Regions from separate parts of the Peribacillus simplex NBRC 15720 genome, predicted to be linked through region 1. Evidence: a T-box and tRNA genes for the amino acid it is inferred to sense, from the RefSeq annotation. Region 1 holds a T-box; the other holds one or more tRNA genes.
The links. The T-box of region 1 lies ahead of pheS (phenylalanine--tRNA ligase subunit alpha). A T-box ahead of a tRNA ligase gene usually reads a tRNA of that ligase, here a tRNA-Phe.
Positions count from the first base shown of each region.

Region 1 (7,836 bases):
GGCAAGAGATAATTTCACTACCGGAAAAATGGACACTGCCGGTACAAGACTTGATACAAACTCCACCAACCCACTATATAACGGCACTGAAAAAACCGATGCATTAAATAAAGAAGATGTTTATGGAGTCAACGGACAAGGCCGTGAATTGCCTGAGGATGAAAGGACGCTTACACTTCGGGAAGAACAGCTGAACATTGACAAAGAAAGAGTACAGACAGGTGAAGTCGTCATTAACAAAGAAGTCAATGAACAACATAAAACGATTAATGTCCCTGTTGAACACGAAGAAGTGACAGTCGAGCATAGATCAGTTTCAGGACGTGAAGCGAATCTGGAAACCGGAAGCATTGAAGATGGGGAAACATTACGAATCCCAGTTGTTGAAGAAAAATTGGAAGTTTCGAAAAAACCGGTTGTCACAGATGAAATTGTCATCAAGAAACATGCTGTACAAGAAACGGAACAAGTTCAGGATACTCTTAAAAAGGAAGATATCCAGCTTGATAGTACAGATGAATCTATCGTGAATGAGAAAAAGGCAACTGAACGTAGAATCGACCGCTTCTAAGAGTGAAGGAAATGGCCTGCAGTTTTAAAAACTGCAGGCTTCTTTTGATTTTAAAGAATGATTAAAGGTTCGAGTCTAGCGAAGGCAAACCTTTGAATGGACCATTTTTTGTTTAATTAGCACCCATCAGGGTATAAATACACATAAGAAGAAATATCGGAATAATAGGAGGAGGAAGATGCATGGGAAAAACATTATATGGTGTTTTTAATACAAAAAGAGAAATAATCCAGGCTATACAATCCCTAAAGGAAAAGGGGGTCCATGAAGGAGAAATAACCGTGATGGCTGATAAGAAAGAAGATTTGGATTTCGTCAATTCAAAGCGGGATGGCGATGTCGACGTCGACGTCGTTACTAACTCGAACGATGATTCCTTCATTGAAAAGATGAAACACTTCTTCTTGAACGAGGGTTCTGAAGATATAAGGAACCGGCTAGGTGACTTAGGGCTTGCCGATAGTGAAGCCACCGCTTATATAAATGAAGTGGAGGCTGGGAAATTCTTGATTCTTTTAGATGAATCGGAAACCGTATCAGCACAAGAAAGCGTAACTTCCAATTATACTGACGAACTACGAGCAGAGAACCCGCTTAAAACAGGGGTGGTGAACAATCCGGACCCAAACCTTTTTCCTGAAACAACAGCGAATGCCTATCAAACAAGGGAAGTCGAAGCACAGCCAGGAAGAAGCGAAGAACTTCACGGAAATTCTGCCAACATCTTTGAAAATAAAGAGCTAGATACGAAGCCAGCTCAAGAAAGGGAAATCAGGGGGAACTCCACCGGAAAATATAAGGTGCAAAAGCCATGGGATTATGAAGGGACACTAGCAAGCGACCCTCATGCAGACCCGTTTTCTTCCGATACTGACAAAGCCCTGGATACTCAAGGATCACTGGATCAGACCGTGAGCACGAATGCTCTAAGTGATCAGCAAGAGGAAGGCTTGAAGGATGAATACATCAAAAATCGAATTAATACCGATAATCTGTAAGAACAAAAATAACGGCCTGAACAAGGCTGTTCAAACTGTAGACAAACTAGATGAAAATCGAGTTTGTCTACAGTTTCTTTATGGCCTGTACAATTTGGACGTTGATTTTGATTTCAGGCACCGCAATCCGCGGGCGGTCCGGCCCCCGGATTGCACCTGTGGGGTCTCCTCACGCTTGTCCCGCAGGAGTCTCGCACCTTCCTCCAACTTTGTTATAACATTTAGATAGAAATCCATACCTGAGGAGTTGAAGATTTTTACTTTGGGTCAGTTGGTTCGGAGACATCTTTGATGAATGGTATATTTTCGCCCCCCTTTTATCTACAAAACGAACTTTCTGAACCAGGCTGTTATTTTTTAAGAAACCCTTTAGGAAAAGGGTTTCCTCGTTCATTATCAGGAATTCTCAATAGACTATTTGCTTGTTTATTGATAAAGCCGCAAGGTATAATGACAAAGGAATTTTATTTTAAGTAGAGTAACAAGGAGGGGGAGAAACATGGAAAAAAACGTATATGGTGTTTTTGACTCTAATCCGGAACTACTTGCTGCAATTCAAGACTTAAAAGCTAAAGGCGTGTCTGGCACCCAAATGACAGTGGCAGCTGATATAAAAAAAGATGTGCAGCTTGGAAATGAACATACGGATTTACTGATCATCGCCAATCAGGATAAGGAGGACACTCTTTTTTTAAGAATCTTCCACTACTTCACAGATGAAGGATCTGGAGATTTACGCAGCTTTTTCACGAAATACGGCTACTCTTTTGCTGAGACAAAAGCGATGCTTCAAGAAGTGAGCGCAAAAAAATTCTTCTTGCTGCTCGATGAAGAAGTCTCCATCGAAGAACTGAAGGCTGGCGTAGCGAAATTAAAAAAATAACAGCCTTTGAAGGCTGTTATTTTTTTAATCCTGCTTCGAGGGCAGTGATCATTTCCTGTTTTTCCTGCTCAGATGAATTTTGCCAGATGACCTCGAATAATACTCCCAATCCAGGAAGCATTTTTTCCTCGCCATTTTGTATGGCATCGACAATCGTGTCTTCCAGCTGATCTTGCGAATTTCCAGATACATTTTGGATGATCGCATTACGTAAGTTTAAATTCATAATTATTCCTCCTCTAACACATAATGACTGACAGTAATAGCATTTCACAAACTCGCATGCAATATGTATGTAAATTGCGTTATAATAGGAAAATCAGTGTGAAGTTAAAGGAGCGTTTACCCTTGAAATATATCGAATCCGTAAAAAACCCTCAAGTTAAGCAATGGAAAAAACTTTTGACGAAAAAAGAACGAGATAAAACAGGGAAATATTTAGTCGAGGGTTTTCACCTAGTTGAAGAAGCCCTAAAAGAAGAAATTGTCTTGGAAGTGATCATCAATGAAGAAACTGAAATGCCTGCACATTTTAAGGTGGAAGGCACAGAACTCATTTATGTGAAAAATGATATTATGAAGGCGATTTGCGATACCGAAGCCCCGCAGGGAATCGCCGCGGTTTGTGAACAGAAATCAACTAGCATGGCGTCCATAAATCCGGATAAACTATTGTTGATCGATGCCGTCCAAGATCCGGGGAATATTGGAACGATGATCAGGACAGCTGATGCAGCTGGAATCGATGCGGTCATTCTTGGCGAAGGGTGTGCTGACTTGTATAATCCCAAAGTAGTCCGTTCGACGCAAGGGAGCCTCTTCCATATGCCTGTCATTAAAGGTAACCTTTCCGAAATCATCGATGAGCTGAAGCAAAGCGGCACTCCGGTTTATGGCACGGCATTAGAAGGCGCATCACCATTTGAAGAAGTGGAAAAGTCTTCCCGTTTTGCCCTGCTGGTCGGTAATGAAGGCCAAGGAGTATCGAAGGAATTACTGGAGAAGACGACTAAAAACCTTTATATTCCCATCTACGGAAAAAGCGAATCATTGAATGTGGGGATTGCTGCCGGGATTTTAATGTACCATTTACGAAAATCGATTTGAAACGGCCGAAGAATTATAATATAATAAAACAGAATTTTATAATGAAAACAACGATGACAAAGAGTAGTAGCTTAAGTTAACCATATCCAGGGAAAAAATGCCTTGACTGAAAGCATTTTTATGGCACTGCTTAAGGGAATTCACCTTTCGAGTTGGCATTGGGAAGACAGGATGTCCGAAAAATGTTCCGGTGAAGAGCCGTTATTTTTAATGAAGTGAGTGCATAAGTTTTTTTGTTTGTGCACTAATAAGGGTGGTACCGCGATACATAAACCTCGTCCCTTTAGGGATCGGGGTTTTTTTGTGTTCATTTTTACAAAAGGAAAATAAAGGAGGAAGACATGATGCAGGAACGATTACTAGAACTGCAGGAAGAAGCGTTGCAAAAAGTTGCCGCCGCTTCCGAATTAAAAGAACTGAATGAAGTCCGTGTTGCTTATTTAGGGAAAAAAGGGCCAATCACTGAGGTATTGCGCGGCATGGGTAAATTATCTGCCGAAGAACGCCCGAAAATCGGGGCACTAGCCAATGATGTACGGGAAGCGATCGCAACAAAGATCGAGGAGAAACAAAAAACACTTGAAACTGCGGCAGTCAATGCAAAGCTAGCAACTGAAACGATTGACGTCACACTTCCAGGACGTCCGGTAAACAAGGGAAATCTTCACCCATTAACACGTGTTGTGGAAGAAATCGAAGACTTATTCATTGGTATGGGTTATACCGTTGCGGAAGGTCCTGAAGTTGAAAGTGACTACTACAACTTCGAGGCACTTAACTTGCCAAAAAGCCATCCGGCACGTGATATGCAGGATTCCTTCTACATCACGGATGAAATCCTTATGCGTACGCACACTTCACCTGTTCAAGCCAGAACGATGGAAAAACATAAAGGTCAAGGTCCTGTTAAAATCATTTGCCCAGGAAAAGTATATCGCCGTGATAACGATGATGCTACACACTCCCATCAATTCCAGCAAATTGAGGGCTTGGTCATCGATGAGAACATCAGCATGAGCGACCTGAAAGGAACGCTTGACGTATTTGCGAAAAAAGTATTCGGGCAAGACCGTGAAATCCGTCTTCGTCCAAGTTTCTTCCCATTTACGGAGCCTTCCGTCGAAGTGGATATTTCTTGTAAAATCTGCGGTGGTAAAGGCTGCAGCGTATGTAAACAAACAGGCTGGATCGAAGTGCTTGGCGGCGGGATCGTTCATCCGAACGTCCTTGAAATGGCTGGCTTCGATTCCAAGAAATACTCCGGATTCGCATTTGGAATCGGCGTGGAACGAATTGCCATGTTGAAATACGGTGTGGACGATATCCGTCATTTCTATACGAATGATGTTCGATTCTTAAAACAATTCAACCATCACGAAGCATAAATTTTTATTTTAAAAAGGAGGACCTACCATGTTTGTGTCATATAAATGGTTACAAGATTATGTTGACCTTTCAGGCATCAATGCGACGGAGCTAGCTGACAAAATCACGAAAAGCGGCATTGAGGTTGAAGGGGTAGAAAAGAAAAGTGAAGGGCTAAAAGGAGTCGTCATCGGGCATGTCATTGAACGTGAACAGCATCCAAATGCGGATAAATTGAATAAATGCCAAGTTGATATCGGGGCCGAAAATCCCGTTCAGATCATCTGTGGAGCACCGAATGTCGATAAAGGCCAAAAAGTCGCAGTCGCTACTGTTGGCGCAGTCCTTCCAGGTAATTTCAAAATCAAGAAAGCGAAACTTCGCGGAGAGGAATCGCACGGGATGATTTGCTCTCTTCAAGAATTGGGCTTCGAATCCAAGCTCGTTTCCAAGGATTACGCTACAGGTATCTTCGTCTTCCCAAATGATGTGGAAGTAGGGAAAGATGCATTGGAGGAACTTGGTTTAAGTGATGAAGTGCTGGAACTTGGGCTGACTCCAAACCGTTCCGACGCATTGAGCATGCTTGGTGTTGCATACGAAGTGGGAGCCATTCTAGGCCGTGAAGTGAAATGGCCGGTTGTCGAGAAAGTAGAGGCAGCTGAAAAAGCATCAGATTATATCAGTGTCAAAGTGGAAGCGAAAGAAGATAACCCGGTATACATTGCTAAAATCATCAAGGATGTTAAGGTAGGACCCTCACCGCTTTGGATGCAGACTCGGTTGATGTCTGCAGGTATCCGTCCTCATAATAATGTGGTGGATATCACGAACTACATTTTACTTGAATACGGTCAACCGCTTCATGCCTTTGATTATGACCGCTTTGGTTCAAAGGAAATCGTCATCCGCAGAGCGAAGGATGCTGAAAAAATCGTAACTTTGGATGAAACGGAACGCGCTTTGACACCTGACCATTTAGTGATCACAAATGGCAGCGAGCCTGTTGCGATAGCTGGTGTGATGGGCGGAGCGGATTCCGAAGTGAAAAATGATACGACGAACATCATTATTGAAAGTGCATATTTTGCAGGTACAGTAGTTCGTAAAGCTTCAAAGGACCATGGATTACGCAGTGAAGCTAGTGCCCGTTTTGAAAAAGGCGTCGACCCGGCCCGTGTTCGTGAAGCTGGAGAACGTGCTGCACAATTGATTGCACAATATGCAGGCGGAACAGTCTTACAAGGAGCAGCAGAAGTTGACGAATTGACAATGGAACCTGCGGTCATTAGCATCACTCTTGAAAAAATCAACACACTTCTTGGAACAAGCATGACCGTATCAGTTGTGGAATCGATCTTCAAGCGTCTGCAATTCGGCGTGGAACTTGACAATGAAACGTTCACAATCACAGTCCCGACGCGCCGTGGTGATATTACGATTGAGGCTGATTTAGTCGAAGAGGCTGCACGTTTATATGGATATGATAACATTCCCACTACACTGCCGATCGGTTCTGCTACCCCAGGCCAATTGACTGACTATCAAATTAAACGGCGGAAGGCACGACGTACACTTGAAGGCGCAGGCCTTTATCAAGCTGTGACCTATTCACTGACAAGCCAGGAAAAAGCGTCCCAATTCGCATTGGAAGCAAGAGAATCCATACGATTAGCAATGCCAATGAGTGAAGAAAGAAGCCAGCTGCGTTTAAGCATCGTGCCTCAATTGCTAGAAGTCGTGAAATATAACAATGCCCGCCAAATTGATTCACTGGCACTGTATGAAGTCGGTTCCGTATTCTTTAAGCGTGACGAACAAGAACTGCCTGAAGAAAAAGAACATATTGCTGGAGCAATCACTGGCTTATGGGAGTCACATCTATGGCAAGGTGAAAAGAAACCAGTGGATTTCTTTGTAGCCAAAGGCGTGATCGAAGCATTATTCGACACACTTGGATTAGCTGATCAAATCAGTTATCGCCAAGCGGAAATCAACGACATGCATCCAGGACGGACAGCGGAAGTAATATTGAATGGTGAAGTAATTGGCTTTATCGGCCAAGTGCACCCAACTGTCCAAAAAGACTTGGATATTAAAGAAACATACATTTTCGAACTTTCCTTAAAAGCATTGGCCGAAGCCGAAGTCGCGCCGATTGCGTACCAAACCATTCCGCGCTATCCATCAACAACACGCGATATCGCGCTCGTTGTGGATCAAGCTACGAAAGCCGGGGACATTCAGGATATTATTGAAGAAGCCGGTGGCAAACTGCTGAAGGAAGTAAGCATCTTCGACTTATACGAAGGTGAAAGAATGGAGGAAGGCAAGAAATCCATTGCCTACTCACTGAAATACTTCGATCCGGAACGTACTCTAACGGACGAGGACATTACAAAAGCACATGATAAAGTTCTTGAAGCCGTTAAAGAAAAAGCTGGCGCAGAACTAAGAGGATAAAACCAAAAGACAGCTCCCTGAATCTTGGGGAGCTGTCTTTTTGGATTTACGAGTAAACGGAACAAACTCACGAGTAAACCGCGTAAACTCACGAGTAAAAGGCGGCTGTTCCGAAAGATCAGCCGCTTTCTTCTATTTATGATATTTCTGTTGATATAGTCGCTTCGCTTTTTCTGTATTGGCGAAGTGGGTTTTCGTGAATTCGTGTAAGGAATCGATTCCTTTTTCATGAATCAACCTTGCGGCGGCTTCATCGACTGCAAATCCGGCACCTTTTGGGATTTTGAATCCGGCTTTTTCACTCAGCAAGTCAAAGCGTTTGACGAATGCATATCGGGCCAGGATGGATGCGGCTGCTACTCCAAGGTGAATGCCTTCCGCTTTTGTACATAGATAGGTGGCATTAGCTTGGAATAGTTCTTGCCCTTTTAGGTAATTGAAAAATACCT
Region 1 covers NZ_CP017704.1:4,154,641-4,162,476, forward strand. The annotation lists gene BS1321_RS20050 (YsnF/AvaK domain-containing protein) at 1-571, shown strand, start outside; gene BS1321_RS20055 (general stress protein) at 754-1,569, shown strand; gene BS1321_RS20065 (general stress protein) at 2,069-2,452, shown strand; gene sspI (small acid-soluble spore protein SspI) at 2,469-2,678, opposite strand; gene BS1321_RS20075 (TrmH family RNA methyltransferase) at 2,801-3,559, shown strand; T-box leader at 3,604-3,845, shown strand; gene pheS (phenylalanine--tRNA ligase subunit alpha) at 3,904-4,944, shown strand; gene pheT (phenylalanine--tRNA ligase subunit beta) at 4,973-7,387, shown strand; gene rnhC (ribonuclease HIII) at 7,520-7,836, opposite strand, start outside.

Region 2 (7,836 bases), 1.0 Mb from region 1:
ACGACCAAAGTGATTGCCTGTTTTTGTTTTTTCATAAATAACAATAAGGGTTTAGAAACAGGCATTGCCCCGAAACGCAAGATCACTTCCGGCCTGAAAGCCGCCTTTGCCGCTTCATCGCGTAGAAACGTATCGTACGCATCAATTACGACGGCTTTGTCGTGACTTCCGCTCCTTAACTGTGAAAGAGGATCAGCCAGTACCGGAAAAGCAAGTTTTTCAGCTAATGCGACGATGGCTTCCTTCATCTCTGGATGCGGTAATTCGCCACATACAATCATACCTTGCTTAGCTTGTGACAATGTAGTTGCAACTGCTTCTATTTGTGATGCGGACAGTGACCGTTCGCCACTGTCAATCAAAACTGCAGGCTTCATTTTATTTTGCCTGTACTCCTTTGCTTGTTCCAGGTCCGGAATCAATGGTTCACGAAGCGGGAAATTCAAATGTACAGGCCCTGCAGGTTCAGTTGCCGCTGTAGCCACTGCCCTTGCACCGACCGTTCTGGCATACCGCATCATCCCATCCGTGCTTTCAGGAAGTGCCATTTCGACAAACCACTTTACATGTCTCCCATAAAGATGTATCTGATCGATCGCCTGCGGGGCTCCGACATCACGCAACTCATGCGGGCGGTCAGCAGTAAGTACAATAAGCGGCACTCTTGAATAGAAAGCCTCAATGACGGCTGGATAATAGTTTGCAGCTGCTGTACCGGACGTACAAAGAAGTCCGACAGGTACTTTTAAGGCCTTAGCCAAACCAAGGGCAAAAAAAGCAGCCGAACGCTCATCCACATTAATATGAATTTCAATATCAGGATGTTCCACTAGCAGTAAAGCTAGGGGCGTGGATCGTGAGCCTGGGCTCACCACCACATGCCTCACCTCATTTTGTGCCAGCTCATCGACGAATGAAGCAGCATACGCTGTCAATGCATCTCGGTCATTCATTAAGATTTCCTCCTAAAGCACTTAACATCGGATTGAATTTAATCCCCGTTTCCCGGAATTCACTTTCGGGAGTCGAATCTTCCACTACTCCGCATCCGGCAAAGAGCGATGCCTCATTGTTCTGTATTAGGGCAGAACGTATCCCTACAGCGAATTCCCCGTTTCCATACGTATCCACCCAGCCTAAAGGACCAGCGTAAAAGCCGCGTTCAAGACCTTCCATTTCCCGAATTCGGACAACGGCCTTATCTTTTGGAAGTCCGCCCATAGCAGGTGTAGGATGGAGATTCTCGACGAATTCAAAAATCGTGACACCTTCCTTTGATAGACCGCGGACCGGTGTGTATAAATGCTGGATATGACGGTTTTTCATAAGTTTCGGTTCGGCCGGAACCATCACCTTTTCGCATACAGAATCAAAAGCATTAGAAATCATCGACACGACATATTGATGCTCTTGTAAATTCTTTTGGTCATGAAGCAATTCTTCACCAAGACGAACATCTTCTTGCTCATCTTTCCCTCGCCCCATCGATCCAGCAAGACAGGTAGAAAAAACTTCATTTCCCTGTTTCTTAATTAAACGTTCAGGGGTGGCACCGACAAAACAGTCACCACCAGCCTCCAAACTGAAAATATAGCTTAATGGCTGCTCAGCAATCAATTGTTCAAGCACTTTCCCTGAATCGATGGAACATTCAAAAACAAGTCGAAGCTCCCTTGCCAAAACGATCTTGTCGAGATCTGTCGTCTTGATTTCCTGAACAGCCTCTGCGACCGTCCGCTTCCATTCCTCAGGTTCGACTTCCCTCTGTCTAACCAGGGAATTTGCCCCCAATCCATTGCTATCCAAGCTTTCGAAAAGGAAAGCTTCCCGTTCATTTATCATATCTATGAAGAGTTTTTCTGAATCATCAGGCGAACAAAGTAAGTTTGTCGTCAAGTAAGCTTGTTTCCCCACTATTGACAGCATGAAGGCAGGTATATAAAACAGGTTGTCCCCGAACTGATTCCAAAGGAGCGTACTGTCATTTTCATAATCAAAAGAAAAGCCCCCAAACAGTAAGGGACCTGTCGCTTCTAAATCGGTCACCCCTGTTTTGACAGCAGTATTCTGCAGTTTGATCCAGCTCTTTTCGACTTCTCTATAACGTTCGGCATTCGATGCCGCTTTGAGTTTCTTAACATTGCCTAAACCGGTGATGGTTATTTCCTTTGCAGGGTCCTCCCAGAAAAAGCGTTCACCCGCGTACCGTTCTCTTCCAGCTTGATAAAATGAAAGGGGGTTGTTGCAATTAATTTTCTTAATATGACTGAATAGAACTTGATCATTCAAGTCCTTCGCCTTTTGTATAGCTGAAGCCAGTCCCTGAAACTGTTCAGTTTCCTCTGAGATAGCCAAAAAAATCCCCCCAAATGTACATTTTAAAAGCTTTTTAACCTATTTAAAGATACACCTCCATTCAACCTCATGTCAATAAAACGCCCCTTTACCGAACGATTCTTTCCTGCTTTTTTCCTTATTATATGAATCTTAGCGAATGTAGAGAAATATCCTTGATTTTGGAAATTGATCATCCATTAATTCCTATTATCACCCTTACCCACTTTTCCTGTATTTATTAGGATAACCTTTTGTGCAACATTTCAATATTTGTTATAATTTCGAGAGAACCAATAATGATTTTGAGGAGAGAAATAATGCAAACAGAATATGACGGACTTCCCCTTAAACGGACCTGGAAGATTTGGTGGGAGTTAATTCGTCCACATACACTAACCGCAGCTTTTGTCCCAGTTTTACTTGGAACTGTGATTGCACTTTTGGAAGATGGAGTGAATTGGTTACTATTCGCTGCCATGATGATTGCAAGTATCCTGATTCAAGCTGCAACCAATTTATTCAATGAATACTATGATTTCAAGAGAGGCTTGGATACAGAGGAATCCGTAGGCATCGGCGGCGGGATCGTCCGTCATGGGATGACCCCCAAACTAATCATGACCTTGGCCCTTGGCATGTATGCCATCGCCTTGTTACTAGGCATCTATATCTGTGCCGCATCATCTTGGTGGCTTGCTGCAGTAGGACTGGTTTGCATGCTTGTCGGCTATCTTTATACAGGCGGTCCCCTGCCCATTTCATATACACCATTCGGGGAACTTTTTTCTGGATTGTTCATGGGCTTTTTGATAATTCTGATCGCCTTTTTCATTCAAACCGGTTTTGTTTCTTCAACAGCCATCTTAATTGCCATTCCAAGTGGAATATTGGTCGGGTTGATCAACTTATCCAATAACCTACGTGACCATGATGGGGATAAGGCACATGGCCGAAAAACGATGCCAGTAGTGATGGGCAGGAAAAACGCCCTGACATTCATGGCAATCATGTTCGCCTTCTCTTATCTATGGCTTGTTGGACTAGTCCTTACTGGTAGCGTAACGGCATGGATTCTCCTTGCCTTCCTAAGCATCCCAAAAGCCATGGCCGCAATCAAAGGCTTCGTAGGTAAAACGCAGCCGATCACGATGGTGCCAGCAATGAAAGCCACGGCCCAAACGAACACCTTCTTTGGCTTACTCATGGCCATTGGATTATTCATCAGCTATCTTATATAATCTCCAAGGACTGAGCTCATCCGCTCAGTCCTTTTTCCTATCATCGTTCCATATTGTTTTCCTATACTCCGATTTGGGTAATAGATAATACAACCATCTTACCAATAAAAAATGAGATTTGGATTTTAAAAGGAGTGAATCGGATATGGCAACAAAACAACAAACGCAAAAATTCAAAAATGAACTGCTTCAAGAAAAAAATGAGCTAAGTAATCGAATTCAAAATGATGAACAATCCGTTCTGGATAAAAGCCAGACGGAATCGGTAGGGGAATTATCATCCTATGATAATCATCCTGCTGACCTAGGAACCGAATTATTCGAGATGGAACGGAATCAAGCACTCGATGAGCATGCACAATCCGAAATGGAGAAAATCGATGAAGCTTTGAAAGCCATAACAGAAGGTTCGTATGGCCGTTGTAAAACCTGTAATATGGAAATCCCCATCGAGAGGCTAGAAGCGATCCCAAGCACCCTCTACTGTGTCGAGCATGCCCCAGAACGGCCACTTTCACAAGAAAGGCCAGTGGAAGAGGATATACTGATTCCATCCAAGGGTGATCATTTTGAAAATCGTCATGGAATCGAAATAGTTGATAAAGAAGATAGCTTTGGTGAAGTTGCCAAATTCGGTACATCCGAAACGCCATCTGATTATACCGGCGATCATGGCAATTATAATGATCTTTATAAAACCGAGGATGAAACGAACGGATTTCCTGAAGACTATGAAGGATTTGCCGCAAATGATATCGAAGGAAAAAATAGAGTGGATATACCGAACAAAAAGCAAAAGGAATATGAAGATACACTGAAAGAAGAAAATATAGAATCCAATCTTGGAGACATTCCCTATAAACAAAAAGATAGTTATATCAATGAAAAGAAATGAAAAAAAGAAGCATACATGAATGTATGCTTCCCTTTTTGTTATGACCCGTACGGGATTCGAACCCGTGTTACCGCCGTGAAAGGGCGGTGTCTTAACCGCTTGACCAACGGGCCAACTGGCGGAGAAGGAGGGATTTGAACCCTCGCGCCGCTCGCGCGACCTACACCCTTAGCAGGGGCGCCTCTTCAGCCTCTTGAGTACTTCCCCATGGCTCCGCAGGTAGGACTCGAACCTACGACCGTTCGGTTAACAGCCGAATGCTCTACCACTGAGCTACTGCGGAACAATATGAATATGGTGGGCCTAAATGGACTCGAACCATCGACCTCACGCTTATCAGGCGTGCGCTCTAACCAGCTGAGCTATAGGCCCATATTTGGAGCGGGTGAAGGGAATCGAACCCTCATCATCAGCTTGGAAGGCTGAGGTTTTACCACTAAACTACACCCGCGAAATGGGGCGACTGATGGGAATCGAACCCACGAATGCCTGAACCACAATCAGGTGCGTTAACCACTTCGCCACAACCGCCGTAATATTATAAGATATGGTGGCTCAGGACGGAATCGAACCGCCGACACAAGGATTTTCAGTCCTTTGCTCTACCGACTGAGCTACTGAGCCACAAATGTATTGAATTTAAAGAATGGCGGTCCCGACGGGAATCGAACCCGCGATCTCCTGCGTGACAGGCAGGCATGTTAACCGCTACACCACGGGACCTAATAATTGCGGGGACAGGATTTGAACCTGCGACCTTCGGGTTATGAGCCCGACGAGCTACCGGACTGCTCCACCCCGCGACGGTAATAATGAAACGATTCGCATCAAGTTTTCGTGTATATTGTTTCGTCCGCTTCCTTTATGTAAGGCTGTTTCAAAACAACTTGCTGCTTTTTAAAAAAATGGAGGAGGTAGAGGGATTCGAACCCCCGCGGGATTTGACTCCCCTGTCGGTTTTCAAGACCGATCCCTTCAGCCGAACTTGGGTATACCTCCACGGCTTTAAAAAAATGAATATGGTGGACCTTGTAGGACTCGAACCTACGACCGGACGGTTATGAGCCGTCTGCTCTAACCAGCTGAGCTAAAGGTCCTTATATTTATTGGTAGCGGCGGAGGGGATCGAACCCCCGACCTCACGGGTATGAACCGTACGCTCTAGCCAGCTGAGCTACACCGCCAATATAATATAAGTATCTGATTGAAAAATGGTGGAGCCTAGCGGGATCGAACCGCTGACCTCCTGCGTGCAAGGCAGGCGCTCTCCCAGCTGAGCTAAGGCCCCATTCATTAAAAATCACGTGGTCGGGAAGACAGGATTCGAACCTGCGACCCCTTGGTCCCAAACCAAGTGCTCTACCAAGCTGAGCTACTTCCCGCAATAAAAACATGGTGCGCCCGGCGGGAGTCGAACCTACAACCTTCTGATTCGTAGTCAGATGCTCTATCCAATTGAGCTACGGGCGCATATTAAGATGGTGCCGAGGACCGGAATCGAACCGGTACGGTAGTCACCTACCGCAGGATTTTAAGTCCTGTGCGTCTGCCAGTTCCGCCACCCCGGCACATACGAAAAGTGGAGCGGAAGACGGGATTCGAACCCGCGACCCCAACCTTGGCAAGGTTGTATTCTACCACTGAACTACTTCCGCATGAAAGATGCGGGTGAAGGGACTTGAACCCCCACGCCTTGCGGCGCCAGATCCTAAGTCTGGTGCGTCTGCCAATTCCGCCACACCCGCATATAAAATGGTGAGCCATGAAGGATTCGAACCTTCGACCCTCTGATTAAAAGTCAGATGCTCTACCAACTGAGCTAATGGCTCGTGCTTGTACTATCTTAAAATGGTGCCGGCAAGAGGACTTGAACCCCCAACCTACTGATTACAAGTCAGTTGCTCTACCAGTTGAGCTACACCGGCAGGTGTAAAATGGTGGAGGATGACGGGATCGAACCGCCGACCCTCTGCTTGTAAGGCAGATGCTCTCCCAGCTGAGCTAATCCTCCATATAAAACCTGCTTGGCGACGTCCTACTCTCACAGGGGGAAACCCCCAACTACCATCGGCGCTGAAGAGCTTAACTGCCGTGTTCGGAATGGGAACGGGTGTGACCTCTTCGCTATCGTCACCAAACAATGTTAACATTTTTTCAAGACATATATTATTATAACGTCTTTTTGAGAAAATGCAAGAAGAAATTTTCATTCCTTCAAAACTAGATAATAAGAAGGTATTTCATTTTTTTAAAGCGTTGGTTAAGTCCTCGATCTATTAGTATCAGTCAGCTCCACATGTCGCCACGCTTCCACCTCTGACCTATCAACCTGATCATCTTTCAGGGATCTTACTAGCTTGCGCCATGGGAAATCTCATCTTGAGGGGGGCTTCATGCTTAGATGCTTTCAGCACTTATCCCGTCCGCACGTAGCTACCCAGCTATGCCTTTGGCAAGACAACTGGTACACCAGCGGTGCGTCCATCCCGGTCCTCTCGTACTAAGGACAGCTCCTCTCAAATTTCCTGCGCCCGCGACGGATAGGGACCGAACTGTCTCACGACGTTCTGAACCCAGCTCGCGTACCGCTTTAATGGGCGAACAGCCCAACCCTTGGGACCGACTACAGCCCCAGGATGCGATGAGCCGACATCGAGGTGCCAAACCTCCCCGTCGATGTGGACTCTTGGGGGAGATAAGCCTGTTATCCCCGGGGTAGCTTTTATCCGTTGAGCGATGGCCCTTCCATGCGGAACCACCGGATCACTAAGCCCGACTTTCGTCCCTGCTCGACTTGTAGGTCTCGCAGTCAAGCTCCCTTGTGCCTTTACACTCTACGAATGATTTCCAACCATTCTGAGGGAACCTTTGGGCGCCTCCGTTACTCTTTAGGAGGCGACCGCCCCAGTCAAACTGCCCACCTGACACTGTCTCCCACCCCGATAAGGGGCGCGGGTTAGAATTTCAATACAGCCAGGGTAGTATCCCACCAACGCCTCCACCGAAGCTAGCGCTCCGGCTTCTCAGGCTCCTACCTATCCTGTACAAGCTGTACCAAAATTCAATATCAGGCTGCAGTAAAGCTCCACGGGGTCTTTCCGTCCTGTCGCGGGTAACCTGCATCTTCACAGGTACTATAATTTCACCGAGTCTCTCGTTGAGACAGTGCCCAGATCGTTACACCTTTCGTGCGGGTCGGAACTTACCCGACAAGGAATTTCGCTACCTTAGGACCGTTATAGTTACGGCCGCCGTTTACTGGGGCTTCGGTTCAAAGCTTCGCTTGCGCTAACCTCTCCCCTTAACCTTCCAGCACCGGGCAGGTGTCAGCCCCTATACTTCGCCTTGCGGCTTCGCAGAGACCTG
Region 2 covers NZ_CP017704.1:3,158,783-3,166,618, reverse strand. The annotation lists gene menD (2-succinyl-5-enolpyruvyl-6-hydroxy-3-cyclohexene-1-carboxylic-acid synthase) at 1-953, opposite strand, end outside; gene BS1321_RS15255 (isochorismate synthase) at 946-2,355, opposite strand; gene BS1321_RS15250 (1,4-dihydroxy-2-naphthoate polyprenyltransferase) at 2,655-3,575, shown strand; gene BS1321_RS15245 (TraR/DksA C4-type zinc finger protein) at 3,721-4,470, shown strand; tRNA gene BS1321_RS15240 (tRNA-Glu) at 4,512-4,583, opposite strand; tRNA gene BS1321_RS15235 (tRNA-Ser) at 4,587-4,677, opposite strand; tRNA gene BS1321_RS15230 (tRNA-Asn) at 4,679-4,753, opposite strand; tRNA gene BS1321_RS15225 (tRNA-Ile) at 4,766-4,842, opposite strand; tRNA gene BS1321_RS15220 (tRNA-Gly) at 4,848-4,921, opposite strand; tRNA gene BS1321_RS15215 (tRNA-His) at 4,926-5,001, opposite strand; tRNA gene BS1321_RS15210 (tRNA-Phe) at 5,019-5,094, opposite strand; tRNA gene BS1321_RS15205 (tRNA-Asp) at 5,118-5,193, opposite strand; tRNA gene BS1321_RS15200 (tRNA-Met) at 5,200-5,273, opposite strand; tRNA gene BS1321_RS15195 (tRNA-Ser) at 5,377-5,469, opposite strand; tRNA gene BS1321_RS15190 (tRNA-Ile) at 5,491-5,567, opposite strand; tRNA gene BS1321_RS15185 (tRNA-Met) at 5,578-5,654, opposite strand; tRNA gene BS1321_RS15180 (tRNA-Ala) at 5,683-5,758, opposite strand; tRNA gene BS1321_RS15175 (tRNA-Pro) at 5,776-5,852, opposite strand; tRNA gene BS1321_RS15170 (tRNA-Arg) at 5,864-5,940, opposite strand; tRNA gene BS1321_RS15165 (tRNA-Leu) at 5,950-6,038, opposite strand; tRNA gene BS1321_RS15160 (tRNA-Gly) at 6,051-6,125, opposite strand; tRNA gene BS1321_RS15155 (tRNA-Leu) at 6,134-6,215, opposite strand; tRNA gene BS1321_RS15150 (tRNA-Lys) at 6,224-6,299, opposite strand; tRNA gene BS1321_RS15145 (tRNA-Thr) at 6,320-6,395, opposite strand; tRNA gene BS1321_RS15140 (tRNA-Val) at 6,406-6,481, opposite strand; rRNA gene rrf (5S ribosomal RNA) at 6,493-6,608, opposite strand; rRNA gene BS1321_RS15130 (23S ribosomal RNA) at 6,727-7,836, opposite strand, start outside.
Region 2: it encodes a tRNA-Phe, which carries the amino acid that the T-box ahead of pheS (phenylalanine--tRNA ligase subunit alpha) is inferred to sense. The anticodon was not compared.